4 regions of the Nocardiopsis mangrovi genome follow, and region 2 is predicted to be linked to each of the others. Evidence: riboswitches for the same ligand, from Rfam matches in the RefSeq annotation. Region 2 holds a riboswitch; each other region holds the start of a gene.
The links. Region 2 has a riboswitch for cobalamin ahead of ACFO4E_RS17605 (ribonucleoside-diphosphate reductase subunit alpha). Riboswitches for the same ligand answer to the same signal wherever they lie in the genome.
Positions count from the first base shown of each region.

Region 1: another riboswitch for cobalamin. It lies ahead of metE (5-methyltetrahydropteroyltriglutamate--homocysteine S-methyltransferase); the one in region 2 lies ahead of ACFO4E_RS17605 (ribonucleoside-diphosphate reductase subunit alpha).
Region 3: another riboswitch for cobalamin. It lies ahead of ACFO4E_RS05430 (putative cobaltochelatase); the one in region 2 lies ahead of ACFO4E_RS17605 (ribonucleoside-diphosphate reductase subunit alpha).
Region 4: another riboswitch for cobalamin. It lies ahead of ACFO4E_RS15830 (ABC transporter substrate-binding protein); the one in region 2 lies ahead of ACFO4E_RS17605 (ribonucleoside-diphosphate reductase subunit alpha).

Region 1 covers NZ_JBHSFQ010000009.1:75,700-78,507, forward strand. The annotation lists gene ACFO4E_RS11950 (polysaccharide deacetylase family protein) at 1-146, opposite strand, end outside; cobalamin riboswitch at 500-725, shown strand; gene metE (5-methyltetrahydropteroyltriglutamate--homocysteine S-methyltransferase) at 887-2,808, shown strand, end outside.
Region 2 covers NZ_JBHSFQ010000017.1:57,954-60,761, reverse strand. The annotation lists gene ACFO4E_RS17615 (NYN domain-containing protein) at 1-380, shown strand, start outside; gene ACFO4E_RS17610 (hypothetical protein) at 424-978, shown strand; cobalamin riboswitch at 1,167-1,383, shown strand; gene ACFO4E_RS17605 (ribonucleoside-diphosphate reductase subunit alpha) at 1,525-2,808, shown strand, end outside.
Region 3 covers NZ_JBHSFQ010000003.1:350,794-353,601, reverse strand. The annotation lists gene ACFO4E_RS05450 (LLM class F420-dependent oxidoreductase) at 1-203, opposite strand, end outside; gene ACFO4E_RS05445 (hypothetical protein) at 307-567, opposite strand; gene ACFO4E_RS05440 (hypothetical protein) at 652-984, opposite strand; gene ACFO4E_RS05435 (hypothetical protein) at 1,183-1,407, opposite strand; cobalamin riboswitch at 1,620-1,748, shown strand; gene ACFO4E_RS05430 (putative cobaltochelatase) at 1,805-2,808, shown strand, end outside.
Region 4 covers NZ_JBHSFQ010000014.1:115,769-118,576, reverse strand. The annotation lists gene ACFO4E_RS15840 (hypothetical protein) at 64-570, opposite strand; gene ACFO4E_RS15835 (NUDIX domain-containing protein) at 670-1,161, shown strand; cobalamin riboswitch at 1,264-1,445, shown strand; gene ACFO4E_RS15830 (ABC transporter substrate-binding protein) at 1,514-2,554, shown strand; gene ACFO4E_RS15825 (FecCD family ABC transporter permease) at 2,563-2,808, shown strand, end outside.

The DNA.
Region 1 (2,808 bases), on a different contig from region 2:
ATGGTGTCCGGGTCGACGGCGGTCAGCTCGTCGGCGGGGCCGCTCGCCGGTGTGCGGTCGTCCCCGGAGTCCGAGCTCTGCGCCGCGTCGGTGATGGTGCAGGCGGCCACCCCCAGCGCGACCGCCGCCGCGGCAGCCGCGGACATCACCGCCACACGCGGTCTTCGAGCGGCGCCGCCGCGGTCGGCAGGGGGGGAGGGGGTGGGTGCGAGCGGGGGTTCGGGGTCGTTCGTCAAGGAAAGGGTTCTCTCGCGTCTTCGTGTTTCTTGGGGCCCGTTTGTTCCGTTTGTCGGTCCCGAAGGTCCTGCGGGTTCGGAAGATCAGGTATCGGTTTCGTCTCGGTCCGCCGGGACCGGAACTCCGAATGAAAGGGGCGGAGACCCGCGAGCGTAATAAACGGGGCAATGTGCTCACGCCGCGACACGCCGCGCGGCCACCGTGAGCGGGGCACGCGTCCAGGGCGGGGAGGGGAGGGGGCCGTATCCGGCCGCCTCTCCCTATACTGGCAACCGCGATCGGTACGCCCCACGGCCTGGCCGTGGGGGTCGCAAGAGGGAACCCGGTGGGAATCCGGGACTGCCCCGCAGCGGTGAGTGGGAACGAAAGCCGTCAACAGCACTGGGCGCACGCGTGCGCCTGGGAAGCGACGGCCGGTAGGAGGAGCGGCGGAACCCCGCCGCACCGCGCCCGCGAGTCCGAATACCTGCCGATCGCCCGCGGCCGCACCCATGCGGACGCGGTGGTCCGTGCGCCCCGCGGGAGGGCGGTGGAGCCCGCTGCCGCGTGCCCTCCTTCCTCCCCGGAGCCCTGGACCCCAGGCTGATCGACGAGGGAGAGACGAGGCCATGCGAGCACCGCACACGGTCGCCACCCGCGGGGGCGCCCGATGACGACCACCGTTCACGGCTACCCCCGCATCGGCCCCGACCGCGAGCTGAAGAGGGCCTGCGAGGGGTACTGGGCGGGGCGGATCCCCGCCGGAGAACTCGACGCCGTCGCCGCGCGGCTGCGCCGCGGCGTCTGGACGGAACTGAGCGCCGCGGGGATCGACGAGATCCCGTCGAACACGTTCTCCTACTACGACCACATGCTCGACACCGCGGTCCTGTTCGGCGCCGTTCCCGAGCGCTTCGCCGGCGCGGCCGGCGGAGCCGAGGGCCGCGAGGCCGAACTGCGGACCTATTTCGCCATGGCGCGCGGGTCGGGGGACGCCCCGCCCCTGGAGATGACCAAGTGGTTCGACACCAACTACCACTACCTGGTCCCCGAACTGTCGCCGACGACGCGCCCGCGCCTCGCCGGCACCAAGCCGCTATCGGAGTTCACCCAGGCCAAGGGGCTGGGGATACCCACACACCCGGTCCTGGTGGGCCCGCTGACCTTCCTGCTCCTGGCCAAGCCCGCGGCAGGGGCGCCCGAGGGCTGGCGCCCGCTCGACCTGCTGGACGAGCTGATCCCGTGCTACGCGGAGCTGCTGGCCCAGCTGTCGGCGGCCGGAGCGGCTGTGGTGCAGCTCGACGAACCCGTCCTGGCCACCGACGACGGCCGCGCCGAGGTGGCGGCCCTGGAACGCGCCTACAGCGCCCTGGGCGGCCTCGCGGACCGGCCCGAGCTGCTGGTGTCCACCTACTTCGGCGCGATCGGCCCCGGGGCACTGGACGCCCTCAAGCGCACCCCCGTCGAGCGCATCGGACTCGACCTGGTGAGCGGCCCCGAATCCGTCGCCGACATCGCCGCCGTCTCGGGCCTGGGCGACAAGACCCTGGTCGCCGGAGTCGTGGACGGACGCAACGTGTGGCGGTGCGACATCGCCGCCGCCCTGTCCTCGCTCGGCGCCCTGCTGGGCCTGGCCGGGCGGGTGACCGTCAGCACGTCGTGCTCCCTGCTGCACGTGCCCATCGACCTGGCGGGTGAGACCGGCCTCGACCCCGTGCTGCGGGAGCGGCTGGCGTTCGCCCGGCAGAAAGTGGACGAGGTGGTGCTGCTCGGCCGCGCCCTCTCCGGCGGCGGCGACGCCCTGGCCGCCGAACTGGACCGGGCCCGCGCGGCGGCGCCCGCACCCGCGTCCTTCCGCGATCCGCGCGTGCGCGCGCGCCTGGACGCCCTGGGCGACACCCCCGCCCGGGTGGGGCGGGACGCCGGCGACGGACAGGTCCTGCGGACGACCACCATCGGCTCGTTCCCGCAGACCGCCGACGTCCGGCGGGCGCGCGCCGACCACCGTGCGGGCCGGATCACCACCGGGGAGTACGAGCGGCGCATGCGCGCCGAGATCGACCGGGTCATCGCGCTCCAGGAGGACATCGGGCTGGACGTCCTCGTCCACGGCGAGCCCGAGCGCAACGACATGGTGCAGTACTTCGCCGAGCGCCTGAGCGGCTTCGCCACCACCCGCGGCGGGTGGGTGCAGTCCTACGGCTCGCGGTGCGTGCGCCCGCCGATCCTCTACGGCGACGTGTCCCGGCCCGAGCCCTTGACCGTCGATTGGATCACCTACGCGCAGTCGCGCACCGACCGCCCCGTCAAAGGCATGCTCACCGGCCCCGTGACCATGCTCGCGTGGTCCTTCGTCCGCGACGACCAGCCGCTGGGCGACACCGCGCGCCAGGTGGCGCTCGCGCTGCGCGACGAGATCGCCGACCTGGAGCGCGCGGGGATCCGGCACGTCCAGGTCGACGAGGCCGCCCTGCGCGAACTGCTGCCGCTGCGCGGCGACCGGCACGCCGCCTACCTGGACTGGGCGATCGCCGCGTTCCGGCTCGCCACCTCCGGCGCCGCCGCCAGCACGACCGTCCACACCCACATGTG
Region 2 (2,808 bases):
TCGGCGGCCCCGCCGAAGCACCCGCGGACTCAAGACCCGATACTGGCCCCCGCCCCGAACAACGGGTCCAGCACGGGCCCTACACCAACCCCTCCCGCACCGTCGGGTACGTCCCTCCCGGATCGTCGGGCGCGCGCACGATCGAGGACGCCGTGAATGTCGCGCGCCAGGAAGGGAACGACTTCGCGGAGTCCATCGCTCGCGATGCTCCGGCCCTGTGGCTGGAGGCGGTGCTCGTGCGCCGGCCCCGCATGCCCTCCGACCTGGAGGCGCGCCTGCTCCAGGGGTCGGCGCTGCCGATCGACTTCCTGCTGCGCGACGAAGTCCGCGACGCGCTGCGGCAGGGCTTCTGGAACGCGCTCGAACGCGCGCGGAGCTGATGACCGGGTGTGGCGGAGCGATGAGGACCTAGGGAGGGTGCCGGTGACCCGCGTGACGACGGCCGATCTCGACCGGCTGGAATTCCGGGCGGTGCAGTCCGGTGACCATGTCGAGGTCGCCGCGGAACTCCTCAGCCTGGCCAACCGGGTCGACTCCGACAGCGAGATCTCGCGCGCCGAGCTGTTCGTGCGCGCCGGCGAGCAGTGGGAGATGGCCCAGGAGTTCGAGCGCGCGTCGGCCGCCTACCAGCGGGCGATCGACGACGGCGGCGTGACCATCATCGACGCCCGCGCCCTCCAGGCGGGCGCGCTGTTCGAGCTCGACCTCGTCGACACCGCCTACGCCCAGCTGGAGCGGTTGCGCTCGGAAGGCCCGCGCAACCTGCCCACCTACATTCACATCGCCGAGACCCTCCAGGCGCACGACGACCTCAAGGGCGCCCACGCGTGGGCCACCCTGGGGGTCGAGCGGTTCCGCCACCAGGACGTCTCGCCGTATGTGCACGACCTCCTCATGGAACTGCTGCGCACCCGCTACCGGATCCGCGTCGACCTCGGTCTCGAGGAGGACGCCCTGGACCGCCTGATCGACGGCTGACCGCCGGCCGTGCCGACCGCCGCGCCCCGGTAACGGGGTGGCGGAGGACGGATCGCCGCCGCGCCCGCACACCGGTCGAGCGGGTACCCGCGCGCACCCGTTAGCACGGAACGGGTCGTCCTGTCATCCGCTGAGCAGCGTGACACGCGCTCATCTTGCGGTGTTCGCCGTTGGCTGCCCCTAGATGTAGTATCGCTCGCGCTGGTGGTTCACCGGGGCGCCTCCCCGGTGAGGCAAGAGGGAACCCGGTGCGAATCCGGGACTGCCCCGCAGCGGTGAGCGGGAACGACCGCCGTCAACGAGCACTGGGCGCACGGCGCCCGGGAAGCGACGGCCAGTAGGACCGGGCCGGATCCGGCCCCGGCGCCCGCGAGTCCGAAGACCTGCCACCGGTGTGCGCGCACGTCGCGCACTCGCAACGGGGCCTCGAGGGTGGGCCGCCGCGGATCAGGGGACGCCCGCCACGGGACCGACGTGGCCGCCCCTTGCCTGCGTGCCTCCCCGACAGGACCCGACCGGTCCACGTCTACCTGGTTGGAGCCACGCATGACCCTCGACACCGACACCGCCCCGGCGGGCGCGGCGCCCGCGCCGCCCGCGACCGACCCCCTGACGAGGGCCGCGTCGGTGGTGCACGAGGCGTGCGCCGGGCTCGCGGGCGTTTCGGCCGAGGCGATCCTCACCGAGGCCAGGCGCAGCCTCTACCCGGGCATCCGCCCCGACGAGCTGGAACTCGCGCTGGTCATGGCCGCCCGCGCCTTCGTCGAGGCCGACCCGGACCACTCGCACGTCGCCGCCCGGCTGCTGCTGGACAAGCTCCGCCGCGAAGCCCTGAGCTTCCTCGCGGGGCGGCCCGACGAGGCCGGCCAGTCGGAGATGGCGGGCCGCTACGCCGGCTACCTCGCCGACTACGTCGCGCGCGGCATCCGGCTGGACCAGCTCGACCCCGAACTGGCGTCCTTCGACCTCGGCCGCCTGGGCGCCGCCCTGCGGCCCGAGCGCGACCTGCACTTCACCTTCCTCGGCCTGCAGACCCTCTATGACCGGTACTTCCTGCACAGCGACGGCACCCGCTACGAGCTGCCGCAGGCGTTCTTCATGCGCGTGGCCATGGGCCTGGCCCTGCGCGAGGACGACCGCGAGGCGCGCGCCATCGAGTTCTATGAACTGCTGTCCTCGTTCGACTTCATGTGCTCCACGCCCACCCTCTTCAACTCCGGCACCCGCCGCGCCCAGCTGTCGTCCTGCTTCCTGACCACCGTCGGCGACGACCTCCAGTCGATCTTCCACGGGATCAGCAACAACGCCCTCCTGTCGAAGTACTCCGGCGGACTGGGCAACGACTGGACCCCGGTCCGCGGCATCGGCGCCCACATCAAGGGCACCAACGGCCAAAGCCAGGGCGTCGTCCCGTTCCTCAAGATCGCCAACGACACGGCGGTGGCCGTGAACCAAGGGGGAAAGAGGAAGGGGGCGGTCTGCGCCTATCTGGAGACCTGGCACATCGACATCGAGGAGTTCCTCGACCTGCGCAAGAACACCGGTGACGACCGGCGGCGCACCCATGACATGAACACCGCCAACTGGGTGCCGGACCTGTTCCTGCAGCGGGTCGAGAACGGGGGCGAGTGGACGCTGTTCTCGCCCGACGAGGTCCCCGATCTGCACGACCTCTACGGCGCGGAGTTCGCCGCCGCCTACACCGCCTACGAGCGGGCCGCCGACGCCGGTGGGATCAAGGTGTGGCGCCGGGTGCCAGCCGTCGATCTGTGGCGGCGCATGCTCACCATGCTCTTCGAGACCGGCCACCCGTGGATCACCTTCAAGGAC
Region 3 (2,808 bases), on a different contig from region 2:
TGGGCGATCGCGGTGCCCAGTCCGATGTTCCGGGTCCGCGCGCCGTACCAGGCCAGGGGGGTGAAGGCGTCGGAGCCGTAGGCTTCGGCGGTCCACACCGACGTGTAGCCGAGCGCTTCGGCGGCGCGGACCGACTCCGTGGCGTCGTCCGCGGCGGCCCCCCAGTAGCCCACGGCGAGACCCAGTTCCAGATCGTCGGCCACCTGCGCTCCCTCGGTCGTCGTCGCGTCCCTGCGGCGCATACTAGAACGTGTTCCAGTTCGAGGGAAGGGGAGCCGCAGGCGATCCGGTGCCCCGAGCGGGCGGTCAGCAGCCTCCGCCGCCGTCACCACCGCCGCCGTCCCCGGAGGATCCGCCGTCGCCGCCGCCGCGGCCATGGCGGCCACCGCCGCCCGAGGGGCTCACGAACTCCGCGAGGACGCCGATCAGGATCAGCAGGCCGAAGCCCAGGGCGACCCACTTCCCCCAGGCGGGCGGCTCCCTGTCCTCGCGGGGGGTCGTCAGGTAGTCCAGAAGCCCGCCGATCAGCGGGTCGGCGGCCATGGGCATCGCGGTCGCGATGCCCATGGCCGCATCGAGGAGGAAGCCCGCGATCACCCGTACCCCCGGCCGTTCGCGCTGCCGGCTCCGGCCGGGCGGGAACGGCCGGGATCAGTCGCCGCCCCCGCCGCCACCTCCACCGCCGTCGCCGCCACCTCCGCCGCTGTCTCCTCCCCAGCCGCCCCACCCGCTCGATCCGCCGTCGTGCACGGCCTTGTCGCCCCCGGCCGCGTGGCCGCCGCTCCCGCCCGGGTAGCCGTCACCGTAGGAGCGCGGTCCGGAATCGCTCCCTCCTCCGTCTCCGCCGCCTCCACGGCCGCCCCGCCGCCTCCGCGGCCGGGTCGTGCTCGTGTTGTAAGCGGGACGGCCGCGCAACGCCGCCACCGCCAGCACCACGACGATGCCCCCGATCGCGATCAGGAACAGCGCCTCGATGAAACCCATGCCCGTCCTCCCTTCTCGACTGCCCGCCTTCGATCGCGCCGTCTGCTCTGTCCGGAGACGATCAGCCGCCTCCCCGCCGTCCCAGTGGTCGCTGCCGGAGAACCCCGTCGTCGCCGGAGGGGTGGTCCCGGCCGCGGGAGCCCGTCTCGATGACGCTCACGCCCGCCTCTGCCCACCCGTCCGCTCCGTGCGGCCGGATCAGCATCCACCCCCACCGCCCCCTCCGCCTCCGTCGCCGCCTCCTCCGCCTCCGCCGCCGTCCGACCAGCCTCCGCCGTAGTACCCGGCCCCGCCGCCGGGTGTCCGCCGCCGGGGCGGCGTGCGCCCGCCCGAGCGGTTGAGGGCCAGGCCGGCGAGCCTGACGATCAGCAGCACCACGACCGCGGCTCCCATGACGGTGAAACCCAGTTCGACGACGCCCACATCCGCCCCTTCCTATCCGCCCCGCCTTCCGGGGGCGGCTGCGGCGGCGGGATACCCCATTGGGGGTCGTCCATGCCGGTCCGGGCGATTCGGCCGGATCTGGCCTGGTCGTCGCCCGGTCGGAGGCACCCGGCGGCCGGAGGACCCGCGCAGGCGTGTGAGATCGTGGTGGGCGGCGCCGACCGGCGGGGACCGTGATGCCCCGCCGTCAGCAGGAACCCGGTGCGAATCCGGGGCGGTCCCGCCACTGTGACCAGGGAGCGAACCCGCGACCATCGCCACTGCCGGAGGTCCCGGTGGGAAGGCGGCGGGGGAGCGGCGATCTGGGAGTCAGGAGACTGCGCGGCGCCACGACCGACCCCTATGGGCGTGGACTCCCGAGGAAGGACCGAACAGCGTGGGCGCTTCCGCTCGCTACCCCTTCACAGCCGTCGTCGGCATGGACGACCTGAAACTCGCCCTTCTGATCAACGCGGTATCGCCGGCGGTCGGCGGGGTGCTGGTCCGCGGTGAGAAGGGGACCGCCAAGTCGACGGCGGTGCGCGCCCTGGCGGCGCTCCTGCCCGGCATCGGCGTCGTCCCCGGGTGCCGCTTCGCCTGCGACCCCGCCGCCCCCGACCCCGGGTGCCCCGACGGGCCCCACGACCCCGGGGCCGCCGCCGATCAGCGCCCCGCGCGCCTGGTCGAACTGCCCGTCGGCGCCAGTGAGGACCGCCTCGCCGGCTCCCTCGACCTCGAACGCGCGCTCACCGAGGGGGTCAAGGCGTTCGAGCCGGGGCTGCTCGCGGCGGCCCACCGCGGCGTCCTCTACGTCGACGAGGTGAACCTCCTCCACGACCACCTCGTCGACCTGCTGCTCGACGCCGCCGCGATGGGGACGTCGCACGTCGAGCGCGAGGGCGTGTCGGTGCGCCACGCCGCCCGGTTCCTGCTCGTGGGCACGATGAACCCCGAGGAGGGCGAGCTGCGCCCCCAGCTGCTCGACCGGTTCGGCCTGACGGTGGAGGTCGCCGCGACCCGCGACCCCGCGCAGCGGGCCGAGGTCGTCCGGCGCAGGCTCGCCTACGAGGCGGACCCCGCCGCCTTCGCCGCCCGCCACGCGGACGAGGAGGCCGAGCTCGCCGCGCACATCCGCGCAGCCCGCACGCGGCTGCCCGGCGTGGCCCTCTCCGACGCCGCTCTGCGCCAGGTCACCGCGGTCTGCGCGGCCTTCGAGGTCGACGGCCTGCGCGCCGACATCGTCACCGCGCGCGCCGCCATGGCCCTGGCCGCGTGGCACGGCCGCGCCGAGGTCAGCGCCGACGACGTCCGCGACGCCGCCCGCCTGGCCCTGCCCCACCGCCGCCGGCGCGACCCCTTCGACGCCCCGGGGCTCGACGAGGACCGCCTCCGCCAAGCACT
Region 4 (2,808 bases), on a different contig from region 2:
GGGGTCGGTCGTCCGCGCACGGGGAACCCGTCGACCGGCCGTGCGGCGGTGTGGGGCCGACCGTCAGGTGTCCGCGCGTGCGGGGTACCCGTTGAGCCGTGCGCGGACGGAGCCGGTGTGGACCCCGCCATCGGGGTGGGCCGCGAGTTTGCCGCGCCGGACGAGGTCGTGGACCCCCTGGCGGGTGATGCCGAGCATCGCCCCGGCGACCGCGTAGGAGACCCGGACGGCGCCGGGGTGCCCGGCTCGGCGGGCGACGGTCCGGCCCAACGGGGTGGCCCACCACTCCGCGGGCGGGTCGAAAGCGGTGTCGCCGGGGTAGAGCGCCGCGATGATCCGGGCCACCGCGTGCACGGCGGCGCGGTCGTCGGCGCCGAGCAGGGCCGCCGCCCATTCCCCGGCCGCCGCGGCGACCCGCGCCCGCACCCGCTCCACGGAGGCGTCGCCGTCGAGCAGGATCTCCAGCGGGTCGAGGAGCCGGGCGGCGGCGACGGCCGCGAGCTGGTCCGCGAGCGCGCCGTGCGCCGGGGACGGGGTCGGGGTTCCGGTGTGCACGTCGCGCCTTCCCATCGATCCGTTCGTTATCTTGACGCCAATCGTCAAGTACTTGCTAACTCGTGTCAAGTATCATGTGCGGCAGGGCCGGAACGACCGACGCTGGAGACGCCGATGATCGTCGCGGACGCGCGGGGCAACATCCTGGTGGCGTTTCACCGGGTCCGGGAGGAGCAGGCGGCCCCCACCGCGGGGACCGTGCCCGTGCCGCTGGCCCTGATGGTGGCGGTGGACGCCGGCCGCGTCCTGCTCGTCTTCGACCGGGCCCGCCGCCAGTGGGAGCTGCCCGGAGGCCGCATCGAACCGGGTGAGGCCGCCGCCGACGCGGCACGCCGTGAACTCGCCGAGGAGTCCGGCGCCCGCGCGGCCGCCACGGAGTTCGCCGGACTCGCCGAGTTCGACCTCGCAGGGCCGTCGCCGGACGCGCCGCGCCGCCGCGAGTTCGCCGCCGTGTTCCGCGGCGGTGTCCGTGCATCGGCCACCCCGTTCGCCCCCACCGGTGAGATCGCGGGCACGACGCTGTGGACCCGCGGTACCCCGCTGGCGGGCGCCTCGCCCATCGACACCCGCATCGCCCGGATCGTCCTGCGGGGGGCGGCCGGGTGACACCGGTCCGTCCACCCGCCCCGCGGCCACCGTCGCCGGCCGGCCCCTTCGCCGCCCGCCCGGGCAAGGCCCGGGGCGCCCCCGAGGACGCCGGATCCGGTGTGATAGGTTGCGCCCGCCAGTCGAACCCGTGCTTTTCGGGTCAGGGAATCCGGTGGGAATCCGGAGCTGACGCGCAGCGGTGAGGGGGACGGGCGGGGCAGCGGCCACTGGACGGACGTCCGGGAAGGCGCCTCACCCGGGGGATCCCGAGTCCGAAGACCTGCTGGCTCCTCCGGGCGCCCCATGGCGCGCGGAGGGGACATACGTTCGCCGGGCTCCGCGACCGAGCCCCCGACGCCGAAGGACCCCTATGACGGCCCCCCGCCGTTCCGCGCCCGCCTTCGCCCTCACCGCCGCCCTGCTCCTCGTCCCCCTCACGGCCTGCGGCCCCGGGACCGGCGCAGGGACCGACGCCGGCACCCGGGACGCGGCGGGCTATCCGCGCACCGTCGACGACTGCGGCCGCGACGTCACCGTCGACAGCCCCCCGCAGCGCGCCGTCTCCCTCAACCAGGGTGCGACCGAGATCCTGCTCTCCCTCGGCCTGGCCGACCGCATGGCGGGCACCGCCACGTGGACCGACCCCGTGGCCGAGGGCCTGGAGGCGGCCAACGCCGATGTGCCCCGCCTGGCCGACAACGCACCGTCCTTCGAACGCGTCCTGGCCGAGGAGCCCGACTTCGTCGCCGCCTCCTTCCAGGGCACGCTGGGAGAGGGCGGCGTCGCCCCCCGCGAGGACTTCGAGCGGCTCGGCGTCCCCGTCTACCTCTCCCCCACCGAGTGCGGCAAGACCGACAGCGGCGAGGACGGCGCGCGCGAGGAGCCGCTGACCATGGACGCCGTCCACACCGAGGTCCGCGACCTCGCGCGCGTGTTCGGCGTCGAAGAGCGCGGCGAGGAGCTGGTGGCCGACCTCCAGGGCCGGATCGAGGCGGCGACCGCCGATGTCGACGCCTCCGGTACCACCCTGCTCTACTGGTTCGCCAACGCCGAGTCCCCGTACATGGCGGGCTGCTGCGGTGCCCCCGGGATCATCACCGAGGCCGTGGGCGCCCGCAACGTCTTCGACGACACACGCGACGAGTGGCCGCAGATCAACTGGGAGACCGTGGCCGAACGCGACCCCGACGTGCTGGTCATCGGCGACCTCACCCGCGACAGCCAGACCGCCGAGTCCGCCGCCGCCAAGATCGGGTTCCTGGAGTCCCACCCCGTCACCCGGCACATGGACGCCGTCGAGAACGAGCGCTACGTACTGCTGAGCGGTGCGGCCCTGAACCCCTCGATCCGAACGGTGGAGGGCGTCGAGCAGGTGGCCGACGCCCTGCGCGGCTTCGGACTGGCCGGCTGAGCGGGCACATGGCCGGACCCGCAGTCCGCACGGCCCCCGGTGTGCGCCGCATGGCCGTCCTGTGGTGCGGCGGCCTCGCGCTGCTGGCCGCGTCGGTCGCCGCCGCCATCACGATCGGCCCCGCGGGCATCGCCGTCGGCGACGTCTGGGCGGTCGTGGCCGCGCGCGCCGGCTGGGGCGAGTCGGGGCTGACGCCGATCCGCGAGGGCATCGTGTGGGAGCTGCGGCTGCCCCGCACGATGCTGGCCGCGGTG